3 regions of the Streptomyces sp. NPDC104581 genome follow, and region 3 is predicted to be linked to each of the others. Evidence: riboswitches for the same ligand, from Rfam matches in the RefSeq annotation. Region 3 holds a riboswitch; each other region holds the start of a gene.
What was found. Region 3 has a riboswitch for cyclic di-AMP ahead of ACZ61E_RS12275 (peptidoglycan DD-metalloendopeptidase family protein). Riboswitches for the same ligand answer to the same signal wherever they lie in the genome.

Region 1 (5,709 bases), on a different contig from region 3:
CGGCGGTGAGCCGGTCGAGGAGCTTCCGGGCGTCGGCGAGCTTCCCGCGCACGGTCGACTTGTGCGAGGCCAGCTCGGCCTGACGACTCTTCAGGTCGGTGAGCTTTCCATCGGCCTTCTTACGGAGGTGGCCGATGTCCACGAGCTGCGCGCGCATCCTGCTGACGGCCCCGGCCTGCTGGAAGCCGGCCCGTTCGGCGAGTTCCGCCCCGCGCAGATAACCGTCGGGGTCGGAGCTGAGGGCGAGCTGTACGGCGGGGTCCAGACCGCCCGCGCGGTACTGGGCGGTGGCGATCGAACCGAGCGCGTTGCGCGAGGCGTTGAGCCGTTCCGTCCGCCGGGCGGCCTCGTCGCGCAGCCTGTCCAGCGCGGTCCGCGCGTCGTCCGCCCTCTCCTTCGCCCCGTTGTACTTCTCGGTGGCGGCCTCCGCCTCGTGGTGGAGCCTGTCGGCCTTCGCCTTCACCTGAGCCGGTGTGAGGCGCGGTTCGGCGTGTGCGGAGCCTTCGAGCCCGGTGGCCGTCGCGGCCCCCGCGAGGGCGAGAGTGGCCGCCGTACGGCCGTACGGGCCGCTGAACGGCCGGTGCTTCGATCGGGGTCGGCGGTGCGCTGCCACGGGGGCGTCCACATCCTTCGTTCCGGCTCTGTTCCGTGCGGGTTCCTGACGGGAGGACGCTAGGCGCGGTCGTCACGGCAGCGCGGCGCCATGGCCGCAATTGCCCGGAGCCGGTTGCTCGGTGACGGATTGTGGCCACCGGTTTCCCACCGGATTCGACAGTCCCGGACAGAACCTGACCGATCCGACGACACCGGTACGCGCGGCGTACGAGCGGTGGTACGGAGGCCGGGGCGCGGGCCCGGACCGGAGGGGTCGGGCCCACGTCGCCCGGCCGCTGCCGGGCGGCTGCCGGGCGACGCTCGCGGCAGCCGGCAGGTCGTGCGCGAGGTGGACGGCGGCGCGGTGCCCGCCCGTCCGGGCGGACGGCGAGGACGACCCGGTGGGCGCACCGTCGCCGCGCCCCCGCCGCGCTCAGGGGCGTCGGCACCGGGTCTCATGGCGGCCAGGGGGGCGCCTCGCCGGTACGCCCGGACCGCGAGCCCGACGGCATGGCGCCACCGGCCCGCTCTCGGTGATCACCGCGCGTGGGGTGTGGACCGCTCGTGTGCATGGCGTCGAGGGGACGCCGCCCGTGACGTCCCCTCCGGGGACGACGGCCGGGCGCCGCCGCCTTTCCCCCGGACGGCCGGGCGCCGAGCCGCCACCCCGGCGGGCGGCTCAGGCCGGGCGCACGCTGCCGTAGATCGGCATCGTGTAGATGGACTCCTCACGCACGTTCGCCCCCGGCTTCGGCGCGTGGATCATCTTGCCGTCGCCCTGGTAGATGCCGACGTGGCTGATGTCGTCGTAGAAGAACACCAGGTCGCCGGGGAGCAGGTCCGCCGTGGCGACGCGCGTGCCGACCTTCACCTGGTCCCAGGTCGTACGCGGCAGCTGGACGCCCGCCTCCTTCCACGCGGCGCCCGTCAGACCCGAGCAGTCGTAGGAGCTGGGGCCGGTGGCGCCCCACACGTACGGCTTGCCGATCTGCGCGCGGGCGAACGCGAGGACCTTCTCGGCCTTGGCCGCGTACGTACCGTCCGTGACACCCGAACCGCCGCCCGAGCCCGTGTCCGCGCCGCCTCCGGTCGCGGGCGCCTCCCGCTGCCGCGCCTCTTCCTGACGCCTGCGCTCCGCGGCCTCCTCCTTGGCCTTCGCCTCGGCCTTGCGGCGCGCCTCTTCCTCCTTCTTCCGCTCCAGCGCGGCGAGCCGCGCCTTCTCCTCGGCCGTGAGGTCCGACAGCAGCGAACGCGCCGCCGCGAGCTTGTTCTGGACCTTCTGCTTGCCGGCCTTGAGGGACGCCTGCGACTCCGTCAGCGCCTCCAGGCCCTTCGTCGCCTCGACGCGCTGCTCGGCCGCGGACCGCTGCTCCTTCTGGAAGTCCTCGACGGCCTCCTGCTGGCGGTCGGTCAGCCGGCCCATCAGCTGGGTCTGCTCGAAGTACGACTCCGGGCTGTCCGCGAACATCAGTGCGGCCGTGGGGCCGACCGCACCGGCGCGGTACTGCGCCGCCGCGTACGTACCGAGGGCGCGCCGCGCCTCGTTGACCTTCTCGGCGCTCTTGGCGACATCGTCCAGGACCCGGTCGACCGACCTGCGCTGCGTGTCGGTCGCCTCCTTCGCCTTGTTGTACTGCTGCGTCGCCGTACCGGCCTGCCGGTACAGGTCGTCGACCTTCTTCTGCACCTCTTCTATGGAGGGCTTGGGCTCCGCGGGCGCGGCGGTGGCGCTCTGCGTCGACAGCAGCGTGACCGAGGCGAGGGCGGCCGTCGTGAAACCGACGGCCGGTGTGTTCGCGCGCACGCCGGTACGGCCGCGCGATTTGCGGTGCGATGCCAAGGCAGGCATCTCCTTCCGTGGACCGCCTACCGGGTTAGCTGTCGGGTTCGGGCGGAACGGAAGGCTGCCCTACGGGCCGGGAACACGGCCCGATTCACCCCGGTGGAACATGGTGGGTCCCCGGTTCCGGACCCCCTTCGGGAAGCCCGGATTCGGCGCAGGCAGCCCGCTTGGCGCTGATCGCCGGTGGAGTACGGACGGCCTCGGCGTGCACGCTAGCCAATTCGTGGTGCCGCTGTGAAGGTTGGTGGCCGATATGCCCGATACATTTCCGTGACCTTTGCCGCACGCACTCGGCGGTGACCCCGCGAGGCCATGTGGCGGCGGGCTGTCAGTGCGGCACCCTAGACTCAGGAAGCGATGAGCAGCCTCTTTGACGACAGCTTCCTGGCGGACCTCCAGCCCTCGGCCGAGGAGCCCCCGCCGCCACCCGAGGACACCGCTCCGGAACAGGTGCCCGACGATCTCTTCGGAGGGAAGTTCGACGTGCCCCCGCCCAGGGATGCGTACCACCGAGACGGCGCGCCGCGCACGGTCGTGGACCCGGCGGCGCTGCTCGAAGGGCTGAACGACGAGCAGCGCGCCGCCGTCGTGCACACCGGGTCACCGCTGCTCATCGTGGCCGGGGCGGGCTCCGGCAAGACCCGGGTGCTGACGCACCGGATCGCGCATCTGCTGGGGACCCGCAGTGTGCATCCGGGCGAGATACTGGCGATCACGTTCACCAACAAGGCCGCGGGCGAGATGAAGGAGCGCGTCGGACAGCTCGTCGGACCGCGCGCCAACGCCATGTGGGTGATGACGTTCCACAGCGCCTGCGTGCGTATCCTGCGCCGGGAGTCGAAGCGGCTCGGCTTCACGTCCTCGTTCTCGATCTACGACGCGGCCGACTCCAAGCGGCTCATGGCCCTGGTCTGCCGCGATCTCGACCTGGACCCCAAGCGGCACCCCCCGAAGGCGTTCAGTGCCAAGATCTCGAATCTGAAGAACGAGCTGATCGACGAGGAGACCTTCGCCGGCCAGGCCACGGACCCCTTCGAGAAGACGCTCGCCGAGGCGTACCGGATGTACCAGGCGCGGCTGCGCGAGGCCAACGCGCTGGACTTCGACGACATCATCATGACGACGGTCCATCTGCTCCAGGCGTTCCCGGACGTCGCCGAGCACTACCGCCGCCGCTTCCGCCACGTCCTGGTGGACGAGTACCAGGACACCAACCACGCGCAGTACACCCTGGTGCGGGAACTGGTCGGCCTCTCGGGCGAGGGGCAGGACCCGGCCGAATTGTGCGTCGTCGGCGACGCGGACCAGTCCATCTACGCGTTCCGCGGTGCCACGATCCGCAACATCCTCCAGTTCGAGGAGGACTACCCGGACGCGACGACGATCCTGCTGGAGCAGAACTACCGCTCCACGCAGACGATCCTCAGCGCGGCCAACGCGGTCATCGAGCGCAACGAGAGCCGGCGGCCCAAGAATCTGTGGACGAACGCGGGAGCGGGCGCCCTGATCACCGGGTACGTGGCGGACACCGAGCACGACGAGGCGCAGTTCGTCGCCGACGAGATCGACCGGATGACGGACGCGTCCGAGGCCAGGGCGGGCGACGTCGCCGTCTTCTACCGGACGAACGCGCAGTCGCGTGTCTTCGAGGAGATCTTCATCCGCGTCGGCCTGCCGTACAAGGTCGTCGGCGGTGTGCGCTTCTACGAGCGCAAGGAGGTCCGCGACGTGCTGGCCTATCTGCGTGTGCTCGCCAATCCGGAGGACGGCGTCCCGCTGCGCCGGATCCTGAACGTGCCCAAGCGCGGCATCGGCGACCGGGCCGAGGCGATGATCGACGCGCTCTCGGTGCGGGAGAAGATCTCCTTCGCGCAGGCGCTGCGCCGGGTCGACGAGGCGTACGGCATGGCGGCCCGCTCGTCGAACGCGGTGAAGCGCTTCAACACGCTGATGGAGGAGTTGCGTACGGTCGTGGAGTCCGGCGCCGGTCCGGCGACGGTCCTGGAGGCCGTGCTGGAACGGACCGGCTATCTGGCGGAGTTGCAGGCGTCGACGGACCCGCAGGACGAGACGCGGATCGAGAACTTGCAGGAACTCGCCGCCGTGGCGCTGGAGTTCGAGCAGGAGCGGGCGCAGGCGGCCGGTGCGGACACCGGTGCGGACGCCGGTGCCGACGCGCCCGCCGCGGCCCCGTCCGGGACGCTCGCCGAATTCCTGGAGAGGGTCGCGCTGGTCGCCGACTCCGACCAGATCCCCGACGAGGAGGAGGACGGCTCCGGAGTCATCACACTGATGACGCTGCACACCGCCAAGGGTCTGGAATTCCCCGTCGTCTTCCTGACGGGCATGGAGGACGGCGTCTTCCCGCACATGCGCGCGCTCGGCCAGGCGAAGGAGCTTGAGGAGGAGCGCAGGCTGGCGTACGTCGGCATCACACGCGCCCGCGAGCGGCTCTATCTGACCCGGTCGTCGATGCGCAGCGCGTGGGGCCAGCCCTCGTACAATCCGCCGTCGCGCTTCCTGGAGGAGATTCCGGGCGAGCATCTGGCGTGGAAGCGCACCGGCCCGATGGCCGCCCCCGCCGGGCCGACGTCGGGGATCACGTCCTCGCTGTCCACGTCCCGCTCCCGGTCGGGCCCCGCCGGTTTCGCCACGCGGCGCGCGACCGAGAAGCCGGTCATCTCGCTCGCGGTGGGGGACAGGGTCACACACGACCAGTTCGGGCTCGGGACGGTCGTCGCGGTCACGGGGTCCGGCGCCGACGCGCAGGCGACGATCGACTTCGGCGACTCGAAGCCGAAGCGGCTGCTGCTGCGGTACGCGCCGGTCGACAAGCTGTAACGGTCGTCGCGGGCGCGGGACGCACGGGCGGAGGGATGCGGCGGGCCGACGGGCCCGCCGCCCGGCGCCGGGTGGGAAGTGGCGCGGGTCGAACGCGGACGGGGCCGTCTACAGTTCCAGTCCGTGGCTGCGGAACCAGGTCAGCGGGTCGATCGCGGAGCCGCCGCCCGGCCGTACCTCGAAGTGCAGGTGCGGGCCGGTGGAGTTGCCCGAGTTCCCGGAGTACGCGATCTCGTCCCCGGCCTTGACCGTTCCGGAGCGGATCTTCGTGCTGCTGAGGTGGCAGTACCAGGTCTCGGTGCCGTCGGGGGCGGTCACGATCGCCATGTTGCCGTAGGCGCCGTTCCACTGCGTCCGGACGGTGCCGTCCGTCGCGGCCATCACCGGGGTGCCGTACGAGACGGGGAAGTCGATGCCCGTGTGCATCGACA
Region 2 (5,709 bases), on a different contig from region 3:
TGACCGACATCGGGATCATGATCGGTGCAGCCGTCGCCGCCTCGCTCGGCGGTACATGGGCGCTGCACCGGGGCATCCCCGGCCGCACCGCCGTGGCCGCGGTGCTCGGTGGCGTACTCATGGGGATCGGCGCGCGGCTGGCGGGCGGCTGCAACATCGGCGCGTACCTCGCGGGCATCGCTTCGGGCAGTCTGCACGGCTGGATCTGGGGCGCGACCGCGCTGCTCGGGACCTGGGCGGGGCTGCGGCTGCGCCCGCTGTTCGCGCTGGGCAACCCCAAGCCGGGGGACGGGATCTGCTGAGCCCGGCGGACCGCGCGCCGTAGGCTTGAGCGGTGGTCATCGAACAGAGTCTGGAACTGAACGACGGACGCACGCTGCGGACGTACGACAGTGGCGGCGGTACGGGGAGCGGGGACCGGCCGACCGTCGTCTGGCACCACGGCTCGCCGCAGACCGGTGTTCCGCTGGAGCCGCTGCTCACGGCGGCGGAGGCGCGCGGGATCCGGCTGGTGTCGTACGGCCGCCCCAGTTACGGAGGGTCGAGCCCGCTGCCGGGCCGGAACGTGGCATCGGCCGCAGCCGACGTGGAGCGGATCGCGGACGCGCTCGGTATCGGGGCGTTCGCCACGATGGGGGCGTCCGGCGGCGGGCCGCACGCGCTGGCGTGCGCCGCGCTGCTGCCGGAGCGGGTGACGGGTGTCGTCTGCCTGGCGGGCCTCGCGCCGTACACGCGGGCCTTCGACTGGTACGAGGGAATGGTGTCGCCCGGCGGTCTGCGGTCCGCCGCGGACGGGCGCGAGGCGCGCGAACTGTACGCGGCGACCGATGAGTTCGACCCCGCGAGCTTCACCGCGGCCGACTTCGCCGCGCTGGCGGGCGCGTGGTCGTCGCTGGGCGACGACGCGGGGAAGGCGGGCCGGGCCGGGCCGGACGGGCTGATCGACGACGATGTCGCCTTCGCGACCGCGTGGGGCTTCGACCTGGCGGAGGTGGCCGCGCCCGTCCTGCTGGTGCAGGGCGGCCACGATCGCGTCGTACCCCCCTCGCACGCCACGTCGCTGCTCGCGGGTCTGCCGCGGGCGGAGCTGTGGGTACGGCCCGATGACGGGCACGTCTCGGTCCTCGACGCGTGCCCGTCGGCGATGGACTGGCTGCTGGCGCGACCGTAGAGCCTCGCACTTGAATAACCTTGCGGTTATATAACCGTAGAGGTATGTTCGGGTCATGCCCATACCGTTCGACGTGCTCGCGGAGCCGAGCAGGCGCAGGATCCTCGACCTCCTCCTGGAGCGTCCCCATCTGGTCGGCGAGCTGACCGACCGGCTCGGCCTCAGCCAGCCGGGCACCTCGAAACATCTGCGGGTGCTGAGGGACGCGGGGCTGGTACGGGTCCGGCAGGACGCCCAGCGCCGCTGGTACGAACTGGCCCCGGAGCCACTCGCGGAGCTCGACGCCTGGCTCGGGCACTACCGGCATCTGTGGACCGGGAGGCTCGACTCGCTCGAACGGCAACTCGACGCGATGAAGGACGATTCGCCATGACCGCGCACCCCGATGACAGCCGCTCCGACGACAGCCGCTCCGGCGACCACGGCTTCCCGTCCTCCCTCTCCGCCGAGAGCGGCGGGCGGACCGCCCTGCGCATGGAGCGCCGGCTCGCGCACCCGCCGCAGCGCGTCTGGGACGCGATCACACGGCCCGCGCACCTGGCGAAGTGGTTCCCCTCCGAGGTGAGCGTGGATCTGCGGCCGGGCGGCGAGATCGGCTTCCACTTCCCCGGCGAGCCGGGTCCCGGCCCGGCCATGACCGGGCGGGTCACCGACGTCGACGAGCCGCGCCTCTTCGCCTTCACCTGGGGCGAGGACCATCTGCGCTGGGAGATCGCACCGGACGGGGACGGCTCGCGGCTCAGCCTCGTCCACACCTTCGGCGACCGTTTCGGGGCGGCGAGCTTCGCGTCCGGCTGGCAGGTCTGCGTCACCGCGCTGGAGCGACTGCTCGCGGGGCGGCCCGTGGACGTGGGGCGGGACACACGGGGCACGCTGCACGAGGTGTACATGGCCCGGTTCGGCGAGCTGACGCGGGGGCGCGTCGAGAAGACGGAGGACGGCGGGCGCCGGGTCCGGTTCGAGCGCCAGCTCGTCCGGCCCGCGGAGGTCGTCTGGGCCCGACTGACCGGTGGGGCGGAGCCGTTGACCGGTTCACCGGCGCCGCCCGGCTTCACGGCCGGCGAGATCCCGGCGGGGCCGGTCACGGACGTACGGGCGCCGGAGGTCCTCGCGTACGCCTGGCAGCCGGAGGGCGAGGTCCGCTGGGAGCTGCGCGCCGGGACGGGGCACGGGCCCCGGCTGGTCCTCACCCAGACGGGCCCGCACGACTTCGACGCGGAGGCGGCGGAGGCGGCGTGGCGGGCGCGGGTGCGGGACCTGGCGGCGGACTTGGCGGCGGGGCCCGCGGACGCCCGGGACGGCGGGGCGGCCGGTCCCTCCTGAGCCGCCGGACGGCGTCGCATCGGCCCGCCCCGGCCCGGCCCGGACGGCGGACAGCCCGAGGCCGGGCGGGCTGCTCCGCGCAGTCCGTCCGGCCTCGGGGTCACGCCATGACCGTCCCGATCAGTAGGGGCCGTTCACGTTGTCGATCGAGCCGTAGCGGTCGGCCGCGTAGTTGCACGCCGCCGTGATGTTCGCGACCGGGTCGTACGGGTCGGTCGCGGTGCCGGGCACGTGGTACGCCTCGAAGGTCGGGGCGATGACCTGGAGCAGGCCCTTCGACGGCGTGCCGGCCGCCGCGTTGGAGTCCCAGTTGTTGATGGCCTGGGGGTTGCCACCGGACTCGCGCATGATGTTGCGGTGGATCCCGTCGTACGAACCGGGGATGCCGTTCTGCGCCATGACGTCCAGCGCCTCGCGGATCCAGCCGTCGAGGTCGTTGGTGTACGACTTCGCGGCCGTCTCGACGGCTTCGCCGGTCTCGCCCGGCGCGTTCTCGGTCGACGCGGTCGGGGCCGCCGCCTTCGGCTTGCCCGAGAGCTTCAGCTTCAGGCCGGGGTGTATCAGCGACGGGTCCTCGCCGACGGCGGCGCGGTTGGTCTTGTACAGAGCCTTCCAGCCACCGCTCACGGAACGGGCGTCCGCGATCTTGGCCAGCGATTCGCCCTTCGCGACGGTGTGGGTCACCTTCGCGGCGGCCGTGGCGGCCGTCGGGGCCTTGACGGGCTGCTGCGGGGCGGGGGCGGCGCCCGCCGTGGTGGCGGCCACCAGGGGCAGGGCGAGTGCGGCGCTGCCGGTGCCGAGGGCGATGAGGCGGCGGGCGAGCGGACTGGTGCGGGAACGGCGGTGCTTACCCGGTGCGGGCATGACGAAATCCTCTCCGTCGCCTGCGAGGTGAGCTGTCGGGTTCGGGCGGGAGATGCCCGGCCGCGCTTTCGGCGCGGCTTCACCCCGAGCCGGTCCGGCATTGCCGGACCGGCGACTTACCTGGGTCCCCCGCTCCTGCCGTACGTGAATGGGTGGGTGCGGTTTCCGGGCAGCGGCAGGATTCGGCGTTCCGCCCGGAATGACGAGAACGTAAGCGAGAACGTCCGGGCGAAACAAGTCCTGAATTCACCGCACCCCGCCATTCACTGATCCAATGGCGAACAATTCGAATTCCCGCCCGGCGGTACGGACCCTCAACTTTCCTTTCCCGCACGGGAGGTGGGAACGGACACGGGAGAAACACACCCGCCAAATCTGTGACACACATCACGGACTATTGATGCAACCGCCCGGCGACAACACGGCCCAGAAAGGGACAAGTTGGTTCCTGAGCGCACATAACACCCGCTCCGCAAAGCGGACAAAATACAATCTTCCACCTTTGGCGATATGCACTTTGTGTCAGAAAAGCGCCTTCCGTACGGCTCCCCTCACAGAGCCGTACGGAAGGCGCGCCGCGGGGCTCCCGCCCCGCCGTCGACGGGGTGTCAGCCGGCCGTTCGCCCGGCGCCGGGACCGCCCGTGATCACGAAGCTCGATCCCGGCTCGACCAGCACGTCTCCCTCGGCCGAGTTGGTGATGGTCACGTCCGTGAGCGTCGCGTTGCCGCGGGCGCCGCCCATCGCGAGGATGCCGGAACCGTTGTTCGACCTGTCGATCGACACACCGCTGATCTCGACGTCGGGGACGTTGCCGCCGCCGTTCTTGAACTGAATGCCGTCATACGTCGAGTCGGAGATCTCGGTGTCCCTGATCTTCACCCCGGTGATGTCGCGGCTCGCCGGGAAAATCGTGATCGCGCCGAACTCCTGGTCCTCGTTCCAGAAAGCGCCGCCGGTGCGGTGCAGCGCGTTTCCGGTGAGCAGGGTCTCGCCCGAGAAGGGCAGCGGATCGTGGTCCGTCGCGAGCATGATTCCAGGGTAGTTGGCCGTATCGGCGATCAGGTTGTTCTGCACCTTGTTGCCGTAACCGCCGTATATCGCGACGCCGTTGGCGCGCCAGGGCAACTGAATGGTGTTGTTGGTGAACGAGTTGTCGTGCGCGATGTCCACCGCCGGGTCCTTGACGTATCGACTGGCCCAGACGGCGAGCGAATCGTCACCCGTGGTACGGAAGGAGGAATTGTTCACCAGTGAATTGCGGGTGCCGTTGGTGAAGTTGATGCCGTCGGCGTAGGTGTTGCGGATCCGCATGCCGCTGAACTCAAGGCCGTCGGCCGGACCCCAGAGCGCCGGGATGTTGTCGTAGTCCCGGCCGACCCAGACGCCCACGTTGGCGTGCTCGATCCAGACGTTGGAGATCTTGGTGTCCTGTCCGAAGCGGCCGTTGAGGCCCACACCGCCCTCGGCGCCTCCGCCGCCGCGGATCCGGCCGGAGCCGAAGATGGCGATGTCGGAGATTTGCGTGTTGTCGTCGATGTCGAAGCCGAAGTTGCCCTCGTGCGGGTGGTTGATGCCGCCGGCGTTCTGCGGCTCGGTGAGCGTGTAGAGCTGTGAGTGCCACATGCCCGCGCCGCGGATCGAGACGTCGCTGATGCCGATCTGGTTGAACTGCCCCTGGTTGTCGGGGTCGTCGGTCAGGATCTTCTGCTCCTGACGCCACTGGCCCGCGGGGATCCAGACGCAGTCGATGTCGCCGTTCTGGTCGGCGGTGACCGCGTCCTGGATGGCCTCGGTGTCGTCGTTCCCGTCGTCGGGGACGGCACCGTACTCGGTGATGGAGGTGCACTCGGCGGGCTTGGCGGCCGGGGGCGCCACCTGCTCCAGATCGATCAGGTCGACGATGTAGAAGGACGCGTCGTCGTCCGCGTCGCGCTGGAGCTTGAACTCGGTGCCCGCCGGATAGCTCTTCTCCAGCAGCGCGTGCGACTCGTCGAAGAGTCTGCGGGCGTCCGCCTGGGGCGTGTTGGTCAGCGACTCGGGGTCGTCGGTGTTGCCGTACAGCCAGCTGTGCTTGGACGACAGATCCAGTTTCTGCACGAACGCGCCGTCGGCGTAGAGGCTGACGGTGGCGTCGATACCGCCACCGCCGGGCGCGTCCGGGATGGAGTTGCGTACGACGATCGAATTGGCCTCGTTGACCGAGGTGAACTGGACGAACTCCCCGGTGCTGTCCAGCCGTACCGATTTGCGGCCCGACGACTCACTGGCGAAGTTGGTGTGTCCGAAGGTGCGTTCCGGGTCCGCCTCCAGCAGCGTGCCGTCGTAGTCGGCGGCTTCGGCCTCGTACTC
Region 3 (5,709 bases):
TGCCGACCGCGCTCGTCAGGTCCGCCAGCGCGCGTTCGAAGCGTTCGGCGACGTCGTCGGGGTCGCTGCCGGGCCTGATGATGTCGTTGCCGCCGGCGCAGAAGGTCACCAGGTCCGGGGCGAGTTGCCTGGCGCGCGGGATCTGCTCGGCCACGATCTGGTCGAGCAGCCGTCCTCGTACGGCGAGGTTGGCGTACCGGAACGACCCGTGGTCCGGGTCGTCGACGGCCGCACCGTCGGGTGTCCGGTCGGCGAGCAGTACGGCGAGCCGGTCGGCCCAGCCGACATACACTCCGCCCGGTCCGGGATCGCCGACGCCTTCGGTGAAACTGTCACCGACGGCGGCGTACGACCCGAAGAACTTGCCTGTTTCTCTTCTCGAATCGTCAGCCACAGCGGAACATCCTTCACCCGCGTATGTGACCTACGCGACCGTAAGGAGAGGTTGACGCCGGTGAGAAACACCACCGGTCAAAATTCGTTCAAGCCGGAATAGCGAAAAGGCCGTTGACGGGCACCCGGGGTGCCGGCCAACGGCCTTTTCCGGTGCGGTCGAACCGGTCAGATGGAAACGCCGTGCTCGCGCAGGTACGCCAGCGGGTCGACGTCCGAGCCGTAACTCGGGCCGGTGCGGATCTCGAAGTGCAGGTGCGGTCCCGTGGAGTTGCCGGTGGAACCGGAGAGGCCGATCTGGTCGCCGCCCGCGACGGTCTGGCCCGCGGTGACGGCGAGCGAGGAAAGGTGGGCGTACTGCGAGTACTGGCCGTCGTCGTGCTTGATGACGACCTCGTTGCCGTAGGACCCGGCCCAGCCGGCCGAGACGACGGTGCCGGGGCCGACCGCCTTGACGGTGGTGCCCGTGGCGGCCGCGAAGTCGACACCGGTGTGGTAGCCGCTGGCCCAGCTGCCGCCGGCCGCGCGGTAGGCGGTGGTGGCGCTCGCGCCGTCGACGGGCGCGGTGTACCCGGAGCTGCCGCTCTGGGCGGCGGGCTCGTTCGCCGAGGTGGTGTCGGCCTCCGGCGCGGGCTCGGCCGGCGCGGGTTCGGCCGGGGCCGGCTTCTCCGGGGTGGTCCGGGCCTTGCCCTCGGAGGACGCCTTGCTCTTCGCGCCGATGGTGAGCTTCAGGCCCGGGTGGATCAGCGACGGGTCGTCGCCGACGGCCGCGCGGTTGTCCTTGTACAGCTTGTGCCAGCCGCCGCTGACCTTCTGCGTCGCGGCGATCTTGGCGAGGTAGTCGCCGGCCTTGACCGAGTACGTCTTGACGGTCTTGGCGGTGGCGGCCTGCTTGGGCGTCTGCGTGGCGGGGGCGGCGTGCGCGGCGCGCTCCGGCGCGACGGACGGGGCGGCGGCCTGTTCGGCGGCGTGCGCGCCGGTGGCACCGATGAGCGGAATTGCGATGGCGGCGCCACCCGTTCCGGCGGCGACGAATCCGCGGGTGATCGGGTTGGTCCTCGGACGACGGTGCTTACCCTTTCCGGGCATGGCGGATTCCTCTCCGGCGCCTGCGAGGTGAGCTGTCGGGTTCGGGCTGGAGATGCCCGGCCGCGCCGTGACGCGACTTCACCCCGAGCCGTTCCGGAAGTCCGGACCGGCGTACTACCTGGGTCCCCCGCTCCTGCCACACGTGGATGGGTGCTGGGTGGATGCGGATTCCGAACGGCGGCAGGATTCGGCGATCCGCTCGGATTGCGGTGACGGTAAGCCGCGTGCACCGACGCGGACAAGCCGTCGTATTCCTCCGGCAATACGTCGTCGAATACCGGTCTCCGTGAGTGGTCACCCTGCGTGGATTACGGATCTTCGAATTCCGTGCGCCGCCCCAATTCCCCTTCCCGGCGCCGCCACACACCGTCACGGATATGATCTGGCTCACCAGCCGTGGACGATCTGCCCCCATCTCACCCGCGAACAGGGCACGTTGGGTTGAATCCTCCAATACGGACAGAAGCCGCAATCGCGCAGTGATCTCGCCGGAAACCGATGTCGTAAAGTCGGAGCGCGACAGCGTCGGCGACGAGCGCCGGCCGCAGACGCGGAGGAGCTCACGTGACGCACGAGGTGCCGCAGCCGGTCCCGACGACCGAGCCCGAACTGGCCGGTGTACGCAACTTCCGCGACGTGGGCGGCCTGCCGACCTCCGACGGACGGCGCGTGCGGTACGGCCGGCTCTTCCGCAGCGGTCATCTCGCGCACGCCACGGCCGAGGACACCGCGTTCCTCACGTCACTGGAACTGCACACGGTCTTCGACTTCCGCAACGCGGCCGACCAGAAGCTGGACGGTCTGGACGTCGAGCTGATCGGCGTACGCAATGTGAACATCCCGCTCACCGACCCGGCCGACGGGACCGAGTTCTGGAAGATGGTCCGCGACGGGGATCTCGACCAGCTCCGGTCGATCCTCGCCGACGGCAAGGGCGTGGCCCGGATGTCCGCTTCGTACCGTTCGATCATTCTGGACCGCACCGCCGAGCACCGGCGCGTGCTGCACGCCCTGGCCGAGGAGAGCCTGCCCGCCCTGATGCACTGCGCCGCGGGCAAGGACCGGGCCGGTCTCTCCATCGCCGTGTCGCTGCTCGCCGTGGGGGTGGAGCGGGACGCGATCGAGGCGGACTACCTGAAGTCGAACGAGCCGCACCGCAGGTACCGGGTACGCCGCAGCGGCACGGCGCCGGACGGGACCTCGCCCGAGGTGATGGAGCTGCTGGCGCCGCTGTTCGACGCGCGGGCCGAGTACCTCGAAACGGCCTTCACGACGATGGAGGAGACGTGGGGCAGCATCGACCGCTACCTCACGGACGGCCTGGGCCTGACGGACGAGAGGCGCGAGCGGCTGCGGAGCCGTCTGGTCGACGAGACGTAGCACGTCCGGCCCGCCCGGACAGACCCTAGCGGCCCTGCGCGCCCGCCTCGAAGAGCAGGTAGAGGAAGCCGGCCAGGACATGGCCGGCCACGAGGTAGGCGAAGAGGCGGATGGCGAGGCCGCGCGGGAAGTTGCGCTCCTCGTCCATGACGGGCTCGGCGGCCGTCTCCGGCTCACGCGCGGCGGCGGGGTCCACGGGGCTGTCGGACACGGGGTGGCCTCTCTCATCTGGTCGGAGCCGATGGCGGATCAGCGGCGGTGGGCCCCGCCCGGCAGGCACAGCTCGGTGGTGGGGCTGGTGAGCAGGGTGTGTACGAACAGCAGCTCGGCGCCGTCGGGGCCGGCCGCCGCGAGACGGTGCGGTGTCATCGAGTCGAAGTGGGCGCTGTCGCCCGGCCCGAGCACATGGGCGGCGTCCCCGAGACCCAGCCGGAGCCGCCCCTGGAGGACGTGGATCCACTCCTCCCCCGGGTGGACGCGGACGAGGTCGCCCTGCGCCCCGTAGGGCACCGTGACCCGCAGCGGCTGCATGGCGCGGCCGGATGAGCTGCCGGCCTGGCGGTAGATCCAGCCGTCGGCCTCCACCGGTTCCGCCCGTGCGGCGCGGATGACCGGATCGCGTTCGGGCGGTTCCTCGCCCAGCAGTTCGGAGACCGTCGTACCGTAGACACGCGCGAGACCGAGCAGCATGGGCAGCGAGGGCTGGCGGCGCCCGGTCTCCAGCCGGGAGAGATGGGCCGGGGAGAGCCCGGCCCGTGCGGCGGCGGCCTCCAGGGTGAGGCCACGGCCCCGGCGCAGCTCGCGCAGCTGTGGGGCGACGTCCGGCAGGGCCTCGGTCCCGGGGTCGGGCCCGTCGATGGCGGCTGGGTTGTCCATGCCTCCATTGCGCCAGGATTTTTCCTCTGAGGCAAATCTCTTGCCTATGAGGCAAAAAGCCTGTTCACCGGTTGGCGATCGCCTGTTTCATCAGCGTCCTGCCGAAGTCCCACATCAGTCCGCCGCCCTTGTGCGCGTCGTCCATGACCGCCGTGAAGGCCGTGACGAAGCGGTCGACCTCCCGCTCCCCGATGGTCAGCGGCGGAATCAGTTTGATCACTTCCAGCTCGTCCCCGGAGACCTGGGTGAGGATGCGGTGCTTCTGGAGGAGCGGCACCACGACCATCTGCGCGAAGAGACCCTTCCGGGCCGCCTGGAGCATCGTCCAGCGGCCACGCAGTCCGATCGACGCGGGCCTCCCGAACTCGATCCCGATCATCAGCCCCCGGCCGCGCACCTCGCTCAGGAACTCGTACCGGCCGACCAGCTCCGCCAGCCGTGTCCGGAGCAGATCGCCGGTCGTCCTGGCGTTGTCGACGATCCGCTCGTCCTCGATCACCGACAGGACGGCGAGCCCCGCGGCCATCGCCTGCGCGTTGGACCCGAAGCTGGCCGAGTGGACCAGCACCCGGTCCATCGAGGAGTAGACCCGCCGGAAGATCCAGTCCTTGCCGAGGGTCGCGCCGACCGGCACGTAGCCGCCGGAGAGCGCCTTCGCGACGCAGACCAGGTCCGGCTCGACTCCTTCCTCGTGCTGGTACGCGTAGAAGTCCCCGGTCCTGCCGAGGCCGGTCTGCACCTCGTCGGCGATGAGCAGCGCCTTGTGCCGGTGCAGCAACTCCTGCGCCGCCCGCAGGAATCCGGGCGGCGCCGCGCGCACACCCTTGCCCTGGATGGGTTCGACGACGAAGCCGGCGACGTCGCCGCGCTTCAACTCCCTCTCCAGCGCGTCGAGATCACCGAGTTCAAGCGCGGTGTCCGGGAGCAGCGGTGCGAAGCCGTCGCGGAATCCGGACTCGCCGTTGACCGAGAGCGAGCCGGCGGTAAGGCCGTGGAAGGCGTGGGCGCAGTAGAGGATCCTGGGCCTGCCGGTGGCGTACCGGGCGAATTTCAGGGCGGTCTCGACGGCCTCGGTTCCGCTGTTGCCGAAGAAGACCCGGTCCAGGTGCGGGCTGTGGGCGAGCAGTCTCTCGGCGAGCAGGCCGGGCAGCGGCTGGCAGTCGAAGCGGGTGAGGTCGGCGAGCGAGGCGTCGAGGACGTCGTGGAGGGCCTCGCGGACGACGGGGTGGTGCCGGCCGAGGCCCATGACGCCGAAGCCGGCGAGCATGTCGAGGTAGTCGTTGCCCTCGGCGTCCCAGAAGTAGGCACCCTCGGCGCGTTCGTACACCTTGTCGAAGCCGATGGTCCGCAGCATGCGCGGGAGTTGGTGGTTGAGGTGGGCGGTGTGCAACTCGTAGCGCTCGCCGCCGCGTTCGGCGAGGAGCTTGGCGAGGTCGAAGCCCTTGCCCGGGGTGCCGAGCTCCCGGTGTCCCGCCGCTCCGGTGGCGCCGCCGCGCCCCGCGCGGCTCTCGCTGTACTCCGTCATGGTGTGTTCTCCTCCAGGAACCGTGCTCGCGGGCCGGGGCGCCGGAGGGACGGCGGCGACGGGCGCCGCCGTCCCTCCGGTGGCCACGACGTCACGGGCCGGGGGTCTACTTGCCGCCGGAGACCGTCTCGCGAACCGCCCGCAGCGACTCCTTGAGGGAGCCCATGGTGGCGAGCACGGCGGTGGGTTCGTAACCGCAGTGCGCCATGCAGTTGGCACAGCGCGGGTCCTTGCCACGGCCGTACTTGTCCCAGTCGGTCTCCTCGATCAGCTCCCGGTACGTCGGGACGTACCCGTCACTCATCAGATAGCAGGGGCGCTGCCAGCCGAAGAGCGAGTAGTTGGGAATGGCCCAGGCCGTGCACGGGAAGTCGGCCTTGCCCTCCAGGAAGTCCAGGAAGAGCGGGGAGTGGTTGAGCCGCCAGCGGGCCCTGTTGCCGCCGGAG

Region 1: another riboswitch for cyclic di-AMP. It lies ahead of ACZ61E_RS04180 (C40 family peptidase); the one in region 3 lies ahead of ACZ61E_RS12275 (peptidoglycan DD-metalloendopeptidase family protein).
Region 2: another riboswitch for cyclic di-AMP. It lies ahead of ACZ61E_RS01890 (transglycosylase SLT domain-containing protein); the one in region 3 lies ahead of ACZ61E_RS12275 (peptidoglycan DD-metalloendopeptidase family protein).

The regions. Positions count from the first base shown of each region.
Region 1 is NZ_JBVJNN010000003.1:197,582-203,290, forward strand. It holds gene ACZ61E_RS04175 (C40 family peptidase) at 1-613, opposite strand, end outside; gene ACZ61E_RS04180 (C40 family peptidase) at 1,274-2,443, opposite strand; cyclic di-AMP (ydaO/yuaA leader) riboswitch at 2,442-2,602, opposite strand; gene pcrA (DNA helicase PcrA) at 2,795-5,278, shown strand; gene ACZ61E_RS04190 (M23 family metallopeptidase) at 5,387-5,709, opposite strand, start outside.
Region 2 is NZ_JBVJNN010000002.1:64,170-69,878, reverse strand. It holds gene ACZ61E_RS01910 (YeeE/YedE family protein) at 1-302, shown strand, start outside; gene ACZ61E_RS01905 (alpha/beta fold hydrolase) at 335-1,171, shown strand; gene ACZ61E_RS01900 (ArsR/SmtB family transcription factor) at 1,227-1,544, shown strand; gene ACZ61E_RS01895 (SRPBCC family protein) at 1,541-2,494, shown strand; gene ACZ61E_RS01890 (transglycosylase SLT domain-containing protein) at 2,615-3,358, opposite strand; cyclic di-AMP (ydaO/yuaA leader) riboswitch at 3,363-3,523, opposite strand; gene ACZ61E_RS01885 (right-handed parallel beta-helix repeat-containing protein) at 3,967-5,709, opposite strand, start outside.
Region 3 is NZ_JBVJNN010000011.1:149,064-154,772, forward strand. It holds gene ACZ61E_RS12270 (SGNH/GDSL hydrolase family protein) at 1-394, opposite strand, end outside; gene ACZ61E_RS12275 (peptidoglycan DD-metalloendopeptidase family protein) at 562-1,482, opposite strand; cyclic di-AMP (ydaO/yuaA leader) riboswitch at 1,487-1,645, opposite strand; gene ACZ61E_RS12280 (tyrosine-protein phosphatase) at 2,059-2,862, shown strand; gene ACZ61E_RS12285 (DUF6126 family protein) at 2,888-3,073, opposite strand; gene ACZ61E_RS12290 (helix-turn-helix domain-containing protein) at 3,112-3,738, opposite strand; gene ACZ61E_RS12295 (aspartate aminotransferase family protein) at 3,803-5,263, opposite strand; gene hpnH (adenosyl-hopene transferase HpnH) at 5,370-5,709, opposite strand, start outside.